Regions from separate parts of the Paenibacillus sp. FSL R5-0701 genome, predicted to be linked through region 2. Evidence: riboswitches for the same ligand, from Rfam matches in the RefSeq annotation. Region 2 holds a riboswitch; the other holds the start of a gene.
What was found. A riboswitch is a leader RNA that binds a small molecule or an ion and turns the genes downstream of it on or off. The one in region 2 is predicted to bind thiamine pyrophosphate.
Positions count from the first base shown of each region.

Region 1: it holds a riboswitch for thiamine pyrophosphate, as region 2 does, so the genes downstream of both, MKZ13_RS02305 (ABC transporter substrate-binding protein) here and MKZ13_RS04430 (ECF transporter S component) in region 2, are expected to answer to the same signal.

Region 1 is NZ_CP150230.1:472,881-478,789, forward strand. Features, by position in the region: gene MKZ13_RS02290 (ABC transporter ATP-binding protein) at 1-247, opposite strand, end outside; gene MKZ13_RS02295 (ABC transporter permease) at 285-1,043, opposite strand; gene MKZ13_RS02300 (thiamine-binding protein) at 1,043-1,333, opposite strand; gene MKZ13_RS02305 (ABC transporter substrate-binding protein) at 1,551-2,591, opposite strand; TPP riboswitch at 2,812-2,924, opposite strand; gene MKZ13_RS02310 (phospholipase D family protein) at 3,360-4,760, shown strand; gene MKZ13_RS02315 (hypothetical protein) at 4,964-5,398, shown strand; gene MKZ13_RS02320 (MFS transporter) at 5,819-5,909, opposite strand, start outside.
Region 2 is NZ_CP150230.1:961,505-967,413, forward strand. Features, by position in the region: gene MKZ13_RS04420 (radical SAM/SPASM domain-containing protein) at 1-850, shown strand, start outside; gene MKZ13_RS04425 (pectate lyase) at 1,200-1,868, shown strand; TPP riboswitch at 2,041-2,151, shown strand; gene MKZ13_RS04430 (ECF transporter S component) at 2,380-2,973, shown strand; gene MKZ13_RS04435 (ABC transporter ATP-binding protein) at 2,974-4,545, shown strand; gene MKZ13_RS04440 (energy-coupling factor transporter transmembrane component T) at 4,520-5,314, shown strand; gene MKZ13_RS04445 (PQQ-binding-like beta-propeller repeat protein) at 5,464-5,909, shown strand, end outside.

The sequences.
Region 1 (5,909 bases), 490 kb from region 2:
GTCCAACGATAGCAACAAACTCGCCTTGCTCCACAGTCAGGGACAGGCCGTTCAGAACCGGTAGCTTGCTGCGCCGTTCACGGAATGATGCATGAACATTAACAACGTCCAGTGCAGGTGGAACCGGAGCAGGAGTCGTGTTGGCAGGTCGATCAGGCGTAGCCGAGTTAAACTTTTCACCGTGCGTTGGCTCTATTACACTTGCTCCTCGTCCAGGCTGGACTTGTTCATCCTGTTGTCGATTCATATGGTCATCACTTCCTATATACAGATTACATGCTTTACTACCGCTTCTGTGGCCGCCAGCGCACGAGCAGCCTCTCCAGCAGGGCAATGAACAGGAAGAGCAGCAAGCTGAGCGCGACAATAATCATGATCGCCACGAATAAGCGGTCCGTACGATAAGCCGACTTTTGCAGCATCATATAATAACCAATACCCTTGTCTGCACCAATCCATTCGGCAATGATGGCACCCATCACGCTATAGGTAGCGGCGATTTTGACACCGGAGAACACGGATGGCAGCGCATGGGGGAGCTCCAGCTTCCAGAAGAAATGATGACGTTTCGCACCAGCCATGCGCATATAGTTCATCATGGCCGCGTCAGTACGGGTCAAGCCGTCCATGGCCGCCACTGCGACGGGGAAGAAACAGACCAGGATGATGGTAATCAGCTTGGGCAACAGTCCGAATCCGAACCAGATTAACAGGAGCGGCGCGAGCGCGATGGTCGGGATATTTTGACTAAGAATAAGTAGAGGGTACAGGGCTGACTTGAGAAAAGGGACCAAATGCAGCACCATCGCAATCAGTAATCCAACCGCTGTTCCAGCGGCGAATCCGATAAGCGTTAACTGAATGGTTGCGGAAGCGTGCATGCCAAGCCGTTCGGCCTGAGTTGCTGCTTCGCGGGCGATATCGGACGGTGCAGGCAGCATCCATTTCTCAATATGGAAGAGGGAGACGGCTCCCTGCCATATCGCTATAAAGAGAATAACCGCCACAATGGGCGGCCATACACTTTTGAAATAGGCATGCATTAGCGATACTTCTCCGTCAGGGTATCCATGCTGAAGCCAGTAGGGCTATGGGCGATTTTGATCTGGGAGATGATGCTTGGGCTGCCAGCCTCCACGAGTACCTCGTGCATCTTGCGGACAACCTCCAGCAGTTCCTCCAGTTCCCCCTCCATCGTGGTGTCGAGTGCGTTCACCTGATATTTCAGGCCGGATTGCTGAATAACTTCAATGGCGCGATCTACGTAAGGATAAGAGTTCTCGCCATTTGGCGTTTTCGGGATAACCTGAATGCTAAGTAATGTGCTTGCCATGAGAGATCACGGCTCCTTTCGTGATAAATTGCATGAATTGAACCAGGTTTACACTTATCACTCCGATTGCAGTACCCTCTTCCGATCGCTGTTATCCCCAGATTTCTTGAATCCATTTTCAATGGGGGAAATCCGGAGATAAAGGCGAACACTTTGTTTCTTCAGATGGGTTCTGCACTCTTCGTTCTTGTGTAAAAAAGTTAAACTTAAGCAATTTTTATTGGGGTAAAAACTCGTTTGTATATGCCTTGCTCACATCGATCTGTTCATCCAGCAGTTTTTTGCTAAACATCCAGTCAGTGTAGTTTTGCCACACTTCCTGTTTTTGTTCTCCCCAGCGCGGGGCGTCATCTGTGTACTTTGGACTAAGCCATTTCTGGCTTGCCAGCACGAGGTCTTTATCCAGATCAGGGACGGCCTTGATCAGAATGTTGGCTGCGTCTTCGGGATGATCAATCGCATATTGATACCCTTCGGAGGTGGCTTTCAGGAATGCTTTCACCAACTCAGGGTCGTTTTGGATCGTTTGCTCGTTGGTTACGAGGACAGGCGTGTAGTAATCCAATGCTTCTGAATAATCCTTCACATATAACATGTTGATCGGTTCCCCGCGCAGTTCGGCTTCAATGCCTGTCCAGGCGTAGAAAATCCACGCGAAATCAATATCCCGTTTCACTGCGGTGAAAAAGTCAGCGTCACCCATGTTAATGTTTTTCACTTTCGATACATCGGCTCCGTCGCCTTCCATAATGGATTGCATCACGGCTTCTTCCACAGGGGAACCCCAACCGCCATAGGTTTTACCCTCAAAATCTTTCGGTGATTTGATATTCCGATCTGCCGGAGCAGCGAACCCGGATGTATTATGCTGAATAACTGCTGCGATGGAGACCAATGGAACACCCTGTGTGCGGGCTTGAGTTACACTCTCCTGATAACTTACGCCAAACGGTACTTCATTGGAGGCAACCATCGTATCTGCGCCACCGGCACCTGGTTGTACAACCTCCACGTTCAAGCCTTCGGCCTTGTAAAAACCTTGATCTACAGCCGCATACAGGCCGGTATGATTCGTATTTGGTGTCCAGTCGAGCACCACTTTAATATCTTTCAGGGCGGCAGTGTCACCTTCGTTGCTGCTTTCCGTATTTGTGTTGCCGTTCTGCCCAGCTGGGGCAGCTTCTTTGCCACCACATGCGGCTACAGTCACCATAAGCACGCATAAGAGCAACAATCCCATCGTTTTACGCCATTTCATCTGTGGTTCTCTCCTTCGGTATGTCCGGCCGATTGGCCCGGGGTACTCCTTGGCTTCATATCCAATCATCTTGCATAAATCGACAGATTTATACCAGTTGAGATCTGGATAACGTCACTTTTTTAGCTCTCTGGCTATATAAAAGAACATTAAAAAAGCGTCCCGTATTCCGGGACGCGTGCAGGCGTTAGAGAGGTGGCGTTCAGCCATAGGGCTGTGCCATTTCGATATACTCCGATTCCTACGCTGGCATGATCCAGATCAGGTCTAAGGGTTAGTATCTTGGTGGGATACACTCTCAGCCGGCCAATTCCGACTCCCCTGGGAAACTATGAAGTTACGGGCATTACTAGGTGTAATTATAGGCCAGCGGGTGGAACGTGTCCAGTCAGGAACTGGATGGGGACACGTATGAACTTATCAAACAGGTCGTTATACATATGTATATCAGCCTGTTTAGATGTGTTATTTTCAATAATTATCGTGGCGAATCATATAAGGCAATCTGGCTGAGTGCAAAAGCATCGGATAGTGGGCCATAGCCTAAGTGCTGAAGATCTGGAAGGCTCCCCACAAATACTTGGATCAAATCCGATGTTTGATATCTCGTCGCATCAGGGCTGCTTTCCCTATTTCAGCGATCAGCTTTTGATCGATTGACCTTGACCGGAGACGCTTGCTTCATTTAAACAACATAATTTAGATACAAAAGGAGATAGTACTGCTATACAAATAATTACTTTTTACATAAAAATGGGGGCGTACTGAATGATCCTTAAAACCATATTCGCAATTATTCTGTCCTATTGTGTCTACGTTTTTTTCACAGCTTACCTTTTATTTTTGGTTCCGTCTCCATCTACTATTGAAAATACGGATATGCAAAAATTGTTAACCGCAGGAAGTACGACAGATCGCGTACTGCTCTTGGAGGACGGCTTTCAATCCGGTCAGGTGAGAATCCAGACCATTCGAGAGGCGAAAACAAGCATCGACCTGGCTTATTACTCCATCCAAAAAGGAAAAACATCTCAACTCTTTTTTGCTGCTTTATTCGATGCAGCTGATCGGGGTGTTCATGTTCGAATCGTTTTAGACGGGATTTTTCACAACATGCGCGGAGAATTGCGTGATATTCCAGATGCCATTGCAGCTCACCCCAATGTGGAGTTAAGGTATTATGAACCACTCAACATAGTTATGCCATGGACATGGCATAACCGTCTGCATGACAAGATCTTTCTTGTCGACAACACATATGGCATCATTGGCGGCCAAAATATTGGTGATAGATACATGGCATTGCAACCCAAAAAAGACTATGTATTCGATCGGGATGTCCTTGTTTACAATCCAAACCATAATACGAACAGCACAGTTGTTGAAATGAAAAAATATATAGATCTGTTATGGGAACATCCATTCACCAAACCAGAAAAACATGCCAAACGTCAACATCATGCAAAGGGGTTAAAAGAGCTGGCTCGGCTGGCTCAGTTATATAAAAAAGCTCGGGCTCAGAGCGATCCTTTTGTTAAAGTGTTGCCGAAGGAATGGGCTCAAGAGGCTCTTCGTTCCGACCACGTCGCTTTCATTCACAATCCAATCCAAAGGCTGTATAAAGACCCGATCATGTGGAGAGCATTTGTTCATTTCGCCAATCAAGCAAAGTCGAAGGTGTACCTTCAGACGCCATATGCCATTCCTACCAAGAAAATGAAGAAAGCCGTACATCTGTCGATGAATCCAAAAGCAGAATGGGTCATGGTAACCAATTCAATCCAGCAGACCCCTAACCCTTTGGCTTTCGCGGGATACTTAAGCTCTAAGAAACGGTTGCTTGATACCAATCTGGCCATTTATGAATACCAAGGCCCTTATTCCATACACGGCAAATCATTTGTCATGGATGATTACCGCAGCATGGTTGGTTCGTATAACCTTGATCCCAGATCCGCCTTTCTAAATACCGAATCTGCTGTGGTCATTTCTGGTTTTGCATTCGCCAACGAACTAACAGAAGCTATGGATATCAAACGTGCACATAGTACACGTGTGAATAATGGTGAGTATCCAGCAGAATCTACGAATCAGAAAGGCCCTGTTTTCAAACGAATGGCAATCACAGCTTTATCCAAACTGTCTTTTCTCTGGAGATTTCTGTTGTAGAGAAGAACCAGCTAATAGATATAGCTACTTTTACAAATTTTAATTTGGAAAAATCACGATTGTTCACAGAATGTTCACTTATGTGGAGGGTTTCCTCATCTCTATAATTACGAAGGTAAACAGAGAGGATGAGAGAATTGCCAACAAGCAAGAAGGAACAAATTATTTTCGGATTAATGATGTGTACAGGAATGGTTGTCGTCATGATGACATTCAATTTATGGCACAGTGGGTTACTCGGTAAGATGTCCCCGCTTGAGATACTGCTTCAATTCATATTATGTTTTGTCATCGCGTTTCTGGTGGAGTCTTTCATTGTTGGCCCTGTGGCGAGAAAGATTGCTTTTTCCTTGCCCTTTGACAAGTCCAACAAAATTCTGGGTGTGCTAGCCATGTCATTTTTTATGGTGATTGGCATGGTTCTGGTCATGTCCTTGTATGGGATGGTTTCAGCATATTTCGCTGATCAATTAAGTGGGTCATCCGTATTCCGTACGTATCTCCATACCATTGCTCGTAACTTCAGCCTGGCGCTGCCATATCAATTGATCATTTTGGGACCCCTCGTCCGATATGTATTCGGTAAATTCATCAAAGGCAATGGCCCTGTAGTGCCTGTCGTTAACAAAAGTGTTTGATTCGGTTGGCCATAAGTATTTCCTGGGCAATCTTGTGCAAATGAATAGAGCGAATTCTTTCCCTTGATTTAAGGTGATCAGAGGCAAAGATGGGGCACTTGCCGCCATGATTACAGCGCTAACGAATCGAGAACATCTTATTAGGCCAGTTTTTAGGGAATAAAAAATCTAACGAATCTCAGCGGCGTTATTATGCTAAAAAACTGCAACGAGACCTTGAATTTGAGATAATTATCTATAATAACGTCTCTAGGATTCGTTAGATTTCAAATATCCTAAAATGCAGATAAATAGCGTGTGCTAGGTTCTTTATACAAAGTAACGCTACAAAAAAATGCCCACCGTCAGGTCATGACAGTAGACATCTCGATTTCTTTAATAGGTATATCTAATCCTCAGGACTGGATCGACACATAACTGTTAAGTCGCAGAATTCGCTATATGTTTGTTCTGCCATTGATACGTGATTACGCTAATGACAAGCAGGCCAACTGCAAAAATGGCAAGCATC
Region 2 (5,909 bases):
TGAGATCACAAGTATCTGCAATCTGGCATGCAGCTTCTGTCCGCAGACACAACGTGCCAAAGGATTCATTGACCCTGAAGTCTTCAACAATATACTGGATCAAGTTAAACCACATACCAACCATATTTATTTACATGTCAAAGGTGAACCCTTGTTGCATCCCAAAATAGATCTGCTGCTTGATTCCGCACATGAGAAGGGACTCAAGGTGAACATTACAACGAATGGTACGCTGCTGCCCAAGACTCAGCATAAATTGCTTGGCAAACCGGCGCTGCGACAGATGAACTTCTCTCTGCACAGCTTCGATGGGCATGAAGGTTCAACTGACCGTGACGGATACCTGAGCAACATTCTGTCTTTTGTACACGAAGCGGTGAAGCACAATGTCATCATCTCATTCCGGCTGTGGAATCTGACGCAGGATAACTTCACGAATGCTCAGATGAATCGAAATCGGGAGACCCTTGAAGTGCTGGAACGTGAGTTCAATCTGGACTTCCGCATTGAGGAGAAAGTGGTTCCAGGCAGCGGGGTCAAAATTGCCCCAAATGTATACCTGAATCAAGACCATGAGTTCCAGTGGCCAAGCCTGGATGCACCTGAAGATGACGGCAAAGGCTTCTGCCATGCATTACGTGGTCAGGCAGCTGTGCTTGTCGATGGAACGGTGGTTCCATGCTGTCTTGATGGTGAGGGTGTCATTAACCTTGGTAATGTGCACGAGAAGTCATTCTCGGAGATTATTGAGGGTGAGCGAGCGAACAATCTGGTATATGGCTTCTCCAAACGTGAAGCTGTGGAAGAGTTGTGTCGAAAGTGCGGTTATCGTCAGAGATTCGGAGCCTGATATCTTATATGAGGAAGCCAGAAGACATTCAAGATCACACATTTGGAGACAAATGTAGTGGTCTTTCTTTGTAATCGGGGATTCAAGTGAGGGGTACATACACTACAAATGAGCATACCTGAGGTTGATATCAGCATATTGTTTGAGGGACCTGGCATGCAAAAAATGCCGATATGACAGGGATTGTGCGATGTCATGATATATCTGATCTAATGATTATTCTAGTTACCTTCCTTATTTGGTAGGATTAGGTTGTGGGTCGGACAGAGGTGCACCTCTGACGATCTTCCAGTACAAGCTCAGGCTTGTACAATACCAAATAACGAGAGAATAAGGGAGGAATAAAATTATGAAAAAAATGTTGACGTTGTTGCTGTCCGCTGGTTTGGTTGCTTCCATATTTGGTGCCGTTCCGGCTGCGGCTGCACCTACCGTTGTAAATTCAACGATTGTTGTTCCAAAGGGCACGACCTATGACGGTCAAGGTAAAACATTTGTAGCCAATCCTTCCACACTGGGCGACGGATCTCAAGCAGAAAATCAGAAGCCAGTCTTCCGTCTGGAGGCAGGGGCTACGCTCAAAAATGTAAATATCGGATCACCTGCTGCTGATGGTGTTCACTGTTATGGCAACTGTAATATATCGAATGTGGTCTGGCAGGACGTTGGCGAGGATGCACTGACATTGAAGTCTGCCGGAACGGTTAACATTACCGGTGGGGCAGCGTATAAGGCTTATGATAAAGTGTTCCAGATGAATGCAGCTGGAACAATTAACATCAAAAATTTCCGTGCAGATGATATTGGCAAACTGGTTCGCCAAAATGGTGGAACTTCCTTCGCAGTTAACATGACGCTGGATAATTCCAACATTTCTAATGTAAAAGATTCGATTTTGCGTACAGACAGCAGCACATCACAAGGGAAAATTACGAATACTCGTTATTCCAAAGTACCAACGTTGTTCAAGGGGTTTGCTTCAGGGAAAACGAGCCAGTCTGGGAACACGCAATATTAAGAACAGGGATACATTGGAATACGGATTGAAGGCGTGTACGGATAAGGTAGCTATTTCACATCGTGAAGTATGTCCAAAAGGCATCCAGGGGGATGCCTTTTCCTATGCCAACTTTTGATTTTTGTAGAGACCATTGCCACAAATACCCATCTGATGTACATTAGAAGCAATGAAATAAGTGAACCGGGAGCTCAATGAAGTTGGGCTGAGAGAGTGGCCTTGTGCCGCTGACCGTACATCTGATCTGGGTAATGCCAGCGTAGAGAACATGGATTTGCGATATGTAAGGGTGAATTGTGGGAATGAACGTGAATGAACAACAGACCTCTTTGAACTGTGGTGGTGTATCTGCCAGGGCGGAAGGGAGCTGGTTGATATTCCGTTTTTCGACATCCATCCCATACATCATTGTGAGGATTGTACACTTTGCGTATGGCCTTCCCGGAACCGGGGAGGCTTTTTCGTTTATTATGATAAACCCCACAGGGAACAAAGGAAGGACGTAGAGAACATGGGAACAACAGCAGGCAACAAGCGATTGAAACTAACGGATATTCTGGTAACCATCGTGATCGCAGTAGTGTTTGGGGTGATTTACAAGATATGGGGACCTACATATGACTTGATGAAACCATTTGGCGTTCATGCGGAGCAGATGATCTATGGCATGTGGTTTATGGCGGGCACGTTTGCTTTTGTCATCATTCGTAAACCAGGCGTGGCTATTCTTGCTGAAGTTGCGGCTTCAACGGTAAGTGCCTTTCTGGGCAGTGAATGGGGCATGTCCACACTTGTATACGGTCTGTTGCAAGGATTGGGAGCCGAGATATTCTTCGCAGCATTTTTGTATCGCAAAACCAATCTGTTTGTCACCTGTCTTGCAGCCATAGGAGCCGCAGCGGCTTCGCTTTTGCTGGATTACCAATACGGGTATATTGATTCACTCTCGGCCTGGAATTATACGTTATTTATCGGATTCCGCTTCATCGGAAGCATCTTGATTGCAGGAGTGTTCGCTTATTATCTCGCCAAAGCATTGGAACTGACCGGTGTAACACGTTCACTCAGACCGGTATCGAAACAGGATTATGAGGCGCTGGATTAGATGAACGGGGAAGGGAATTCGCAAGCGGTAAGTGTGACTAATCTAAGATGCAAGTTCCCGGGAGAGAAAGCCTTGGTATTTCAAGGCTTGTCTCTTTCTGTGCGTCAAGGAGAGAAAGTGCTGTTGCTTGGCCCGAGTGGCTCCGGTAAATCGACGTTATTGCAAATTTTGAGCGGTTTAATTCCACGTTCGGTAGAGATTCCGATGAAATGTGATGATATTCAGGTTCCTGCCAAAGCAGGAGTGGTCTTTCAAGATCCGGATACCCAGTTCTGTATGTCCTTTACGGATGAAGAGATCGCATTTGTTCTGGAAAACCGAAATATTTCGCGTGAAGAGATGCCTGCTCTGATTGAATATGTTCTGAAACAAGTGGGGTTATCCTTTGAACAGAATCGTGTATTGATCCAGTCCATGTCTCAGGGGATGAAGCAGCGTCTTGCGATTGCTTCAATGCTTGCCATGGACCCGGAGGTATTGTTTTTGGATGAACCCACTGCACTGCTGGATGATGAGGGGACTTCCCAGGTGTGGGATACCGTCAGAAGGATAGCCAGTGACAAAACGATCATCATCGTTGAACACAAAATAAACAAGATTGTAGATATGGTCGACCGCATCATTGTGTTATCACCTGAAGGAAAGATTGTGGCGGATGGGCCAGCACAGCAGGTATTTACGGATGAACGGGGCAAGCTGAAGGCTTATGGAATCTGGTATCCGGGTGTGTGGGATGAGCACGAGCAGGCAGCTAAGCAAGAAGAGGGAAGTGCTTCTGGAGAGCTTCAAGTGCGTGTGGATCACGGCATCTCAAGTGTGGAAACACAGCAATCGTCTGGCTTATCCGATACACCGGGTATATCCCCCATATCTCACGTCTCATCCTTATCGCCTGTATCACCCGCCTATCAGCCTGCACTGGACTTGCAGCAGTTCACCGGATGGCGTGGGAAAAGACCCTTCATTCAGGTAGAACAGGCCAAAGTATGGCATGGGGATTGGATTGGTATTGTCGGAGCTAATGGAGCTGGCAAGAGTTCATTGTTGTTATCTCTGATGAATATCCTGAAAACAACAGGTCATTATGAGGTGGACGGTCAGCCTTCTGGCAAAACGGAGCAGCTTGCAGATCGAATCGCGTTTGTATTTCAGAACCCGGAGTTTCAATTTGTGACCAACACCGTCGCGGAAGAAGTAGAATTCTCATTGCTGGGGGGCAGGCTTACAACGGAAGAAAGACTTGCCAGGACTGATCATATGTTGAATCAATTTGGACTAATCGACCTCTCCGAGCGTCATCCCTACCAATTATCGATGGGGCAGAAACGACGCTTGAGCGTTGCCTCTGCACTGGTGAGAGAGCAGCGAATACTGCTGTTGGATGAACCTACTTTTGGACAGGATGCCCGTAATACGTTCGCCATGTTAACACAACTGGAGCAATTGCGGCGTGAAGGAACAGCTATTGTTATGGTTACCCATGATCATGAAATTGTAAAAAGATATTGCACCCGAATCTGGACGGTAGATGAGGGGAGGTTAACTGATGCAACTGTCGTTTCCTCACCGTGAAACCTGGCTTCATAACGTCAACCCGGGATTAAAGATGATCATTCTGACGATGATGTTTGTCATCGTTATCCTCATTCACAATCTGAATGTAATGGCCAACGTTGCGGTGGCGATGATGCTGTTACTGTGCTGGACAGGTCATCCGTGGTATAGATTGATGCTGTACGCATCACCATTCATTCTGGTGTTTATCTCCACGTCCACAGGTATGATGATGTTTGGTAAGGGAGAGACCACATGGTATAAGTGGGGATTGATTCACATAACCGAGGAGAGTTTCTATCGCGGTCTACACTTGGGTTTTCGCTCGTTGAGCATGGCAGCGGCTGGCTTGCTGTTCGGACTGACAACGAAGCCGGTAAGGCTGTTTTATTCACTGATGCAGCAGTGGCGGCTTCCTGCAAAATATGCTTATAGCTTTCTGGCCGCGATGCGCATGATCCCCATTTTGCTGGATGAATTCCAGACACTCCGTTACGCCATTCGTATTCGTGGAACACGGCAACGTGGCTCTCGCTGGAATGTGTATGGTACACTTAAGCGTTACGCTATTCCGCTGCTGGCACAGAGTATTCGCCGTGCACAGCGAATGGCGGTAGCGATGGAAGCGAAGGGATTCACGGATGGCGCAAGCCGGACGTATTACATTCAGATTGGCTATTCGCGAGCTGATCTGTGGTTTGTATTTTATTATATGCTCACCTTAACAGCGGCTTATTACATTGGGGTCACCTTTCCTTATCATGCTACGATGGTGGATGTGAGGTAATATTGGGAGATAGATAGAAATATATTGAGGTAAACGGTAACTTTTTCCTTATAGCTGCGTCTCTATTGGAAATAACTTCTAATGGATGGGGATGAACGAGAGTGAAGAGGGGTCCTGACTGGCAGAGAACGGGGTACAAATGGATTACCATGACTGGATTATCAGCTGTGCTGTTGACGGGATGGATGCTGCTGGATTCCAAAATGGTCGTGCTTGGAGGACAAGCGTTGGCTACAACGCCACAAGCCTTGGGTGCAAGTTCTCAAGTCTTATCAACACAGTTGGCCTACAAACAAGGAGAACCCGTTACACTTATGAATGACATTCCTCTGTTCAAAAACAGGAGGGATGGCAGTGTGGCTGCTGACCAGCTGGGGATTGAATACTATACAACAAAAAACGAAAAGTATACGTTGGCCTCGGTTCGAGGCGAGTGGGTGCAGCTTAAGTCAACCGATCATGGAGACTTTTGGCTGCCAAGTTGGTATGCACTGAAGGAGAGCAGAAGCATGACGGAAACAGCTCCCCAAAGCTTCACGCTCCAATCAGGCAGTAAGCTGTATCTGGCTCCGGATAGTTCTACAACCTGGTCTTT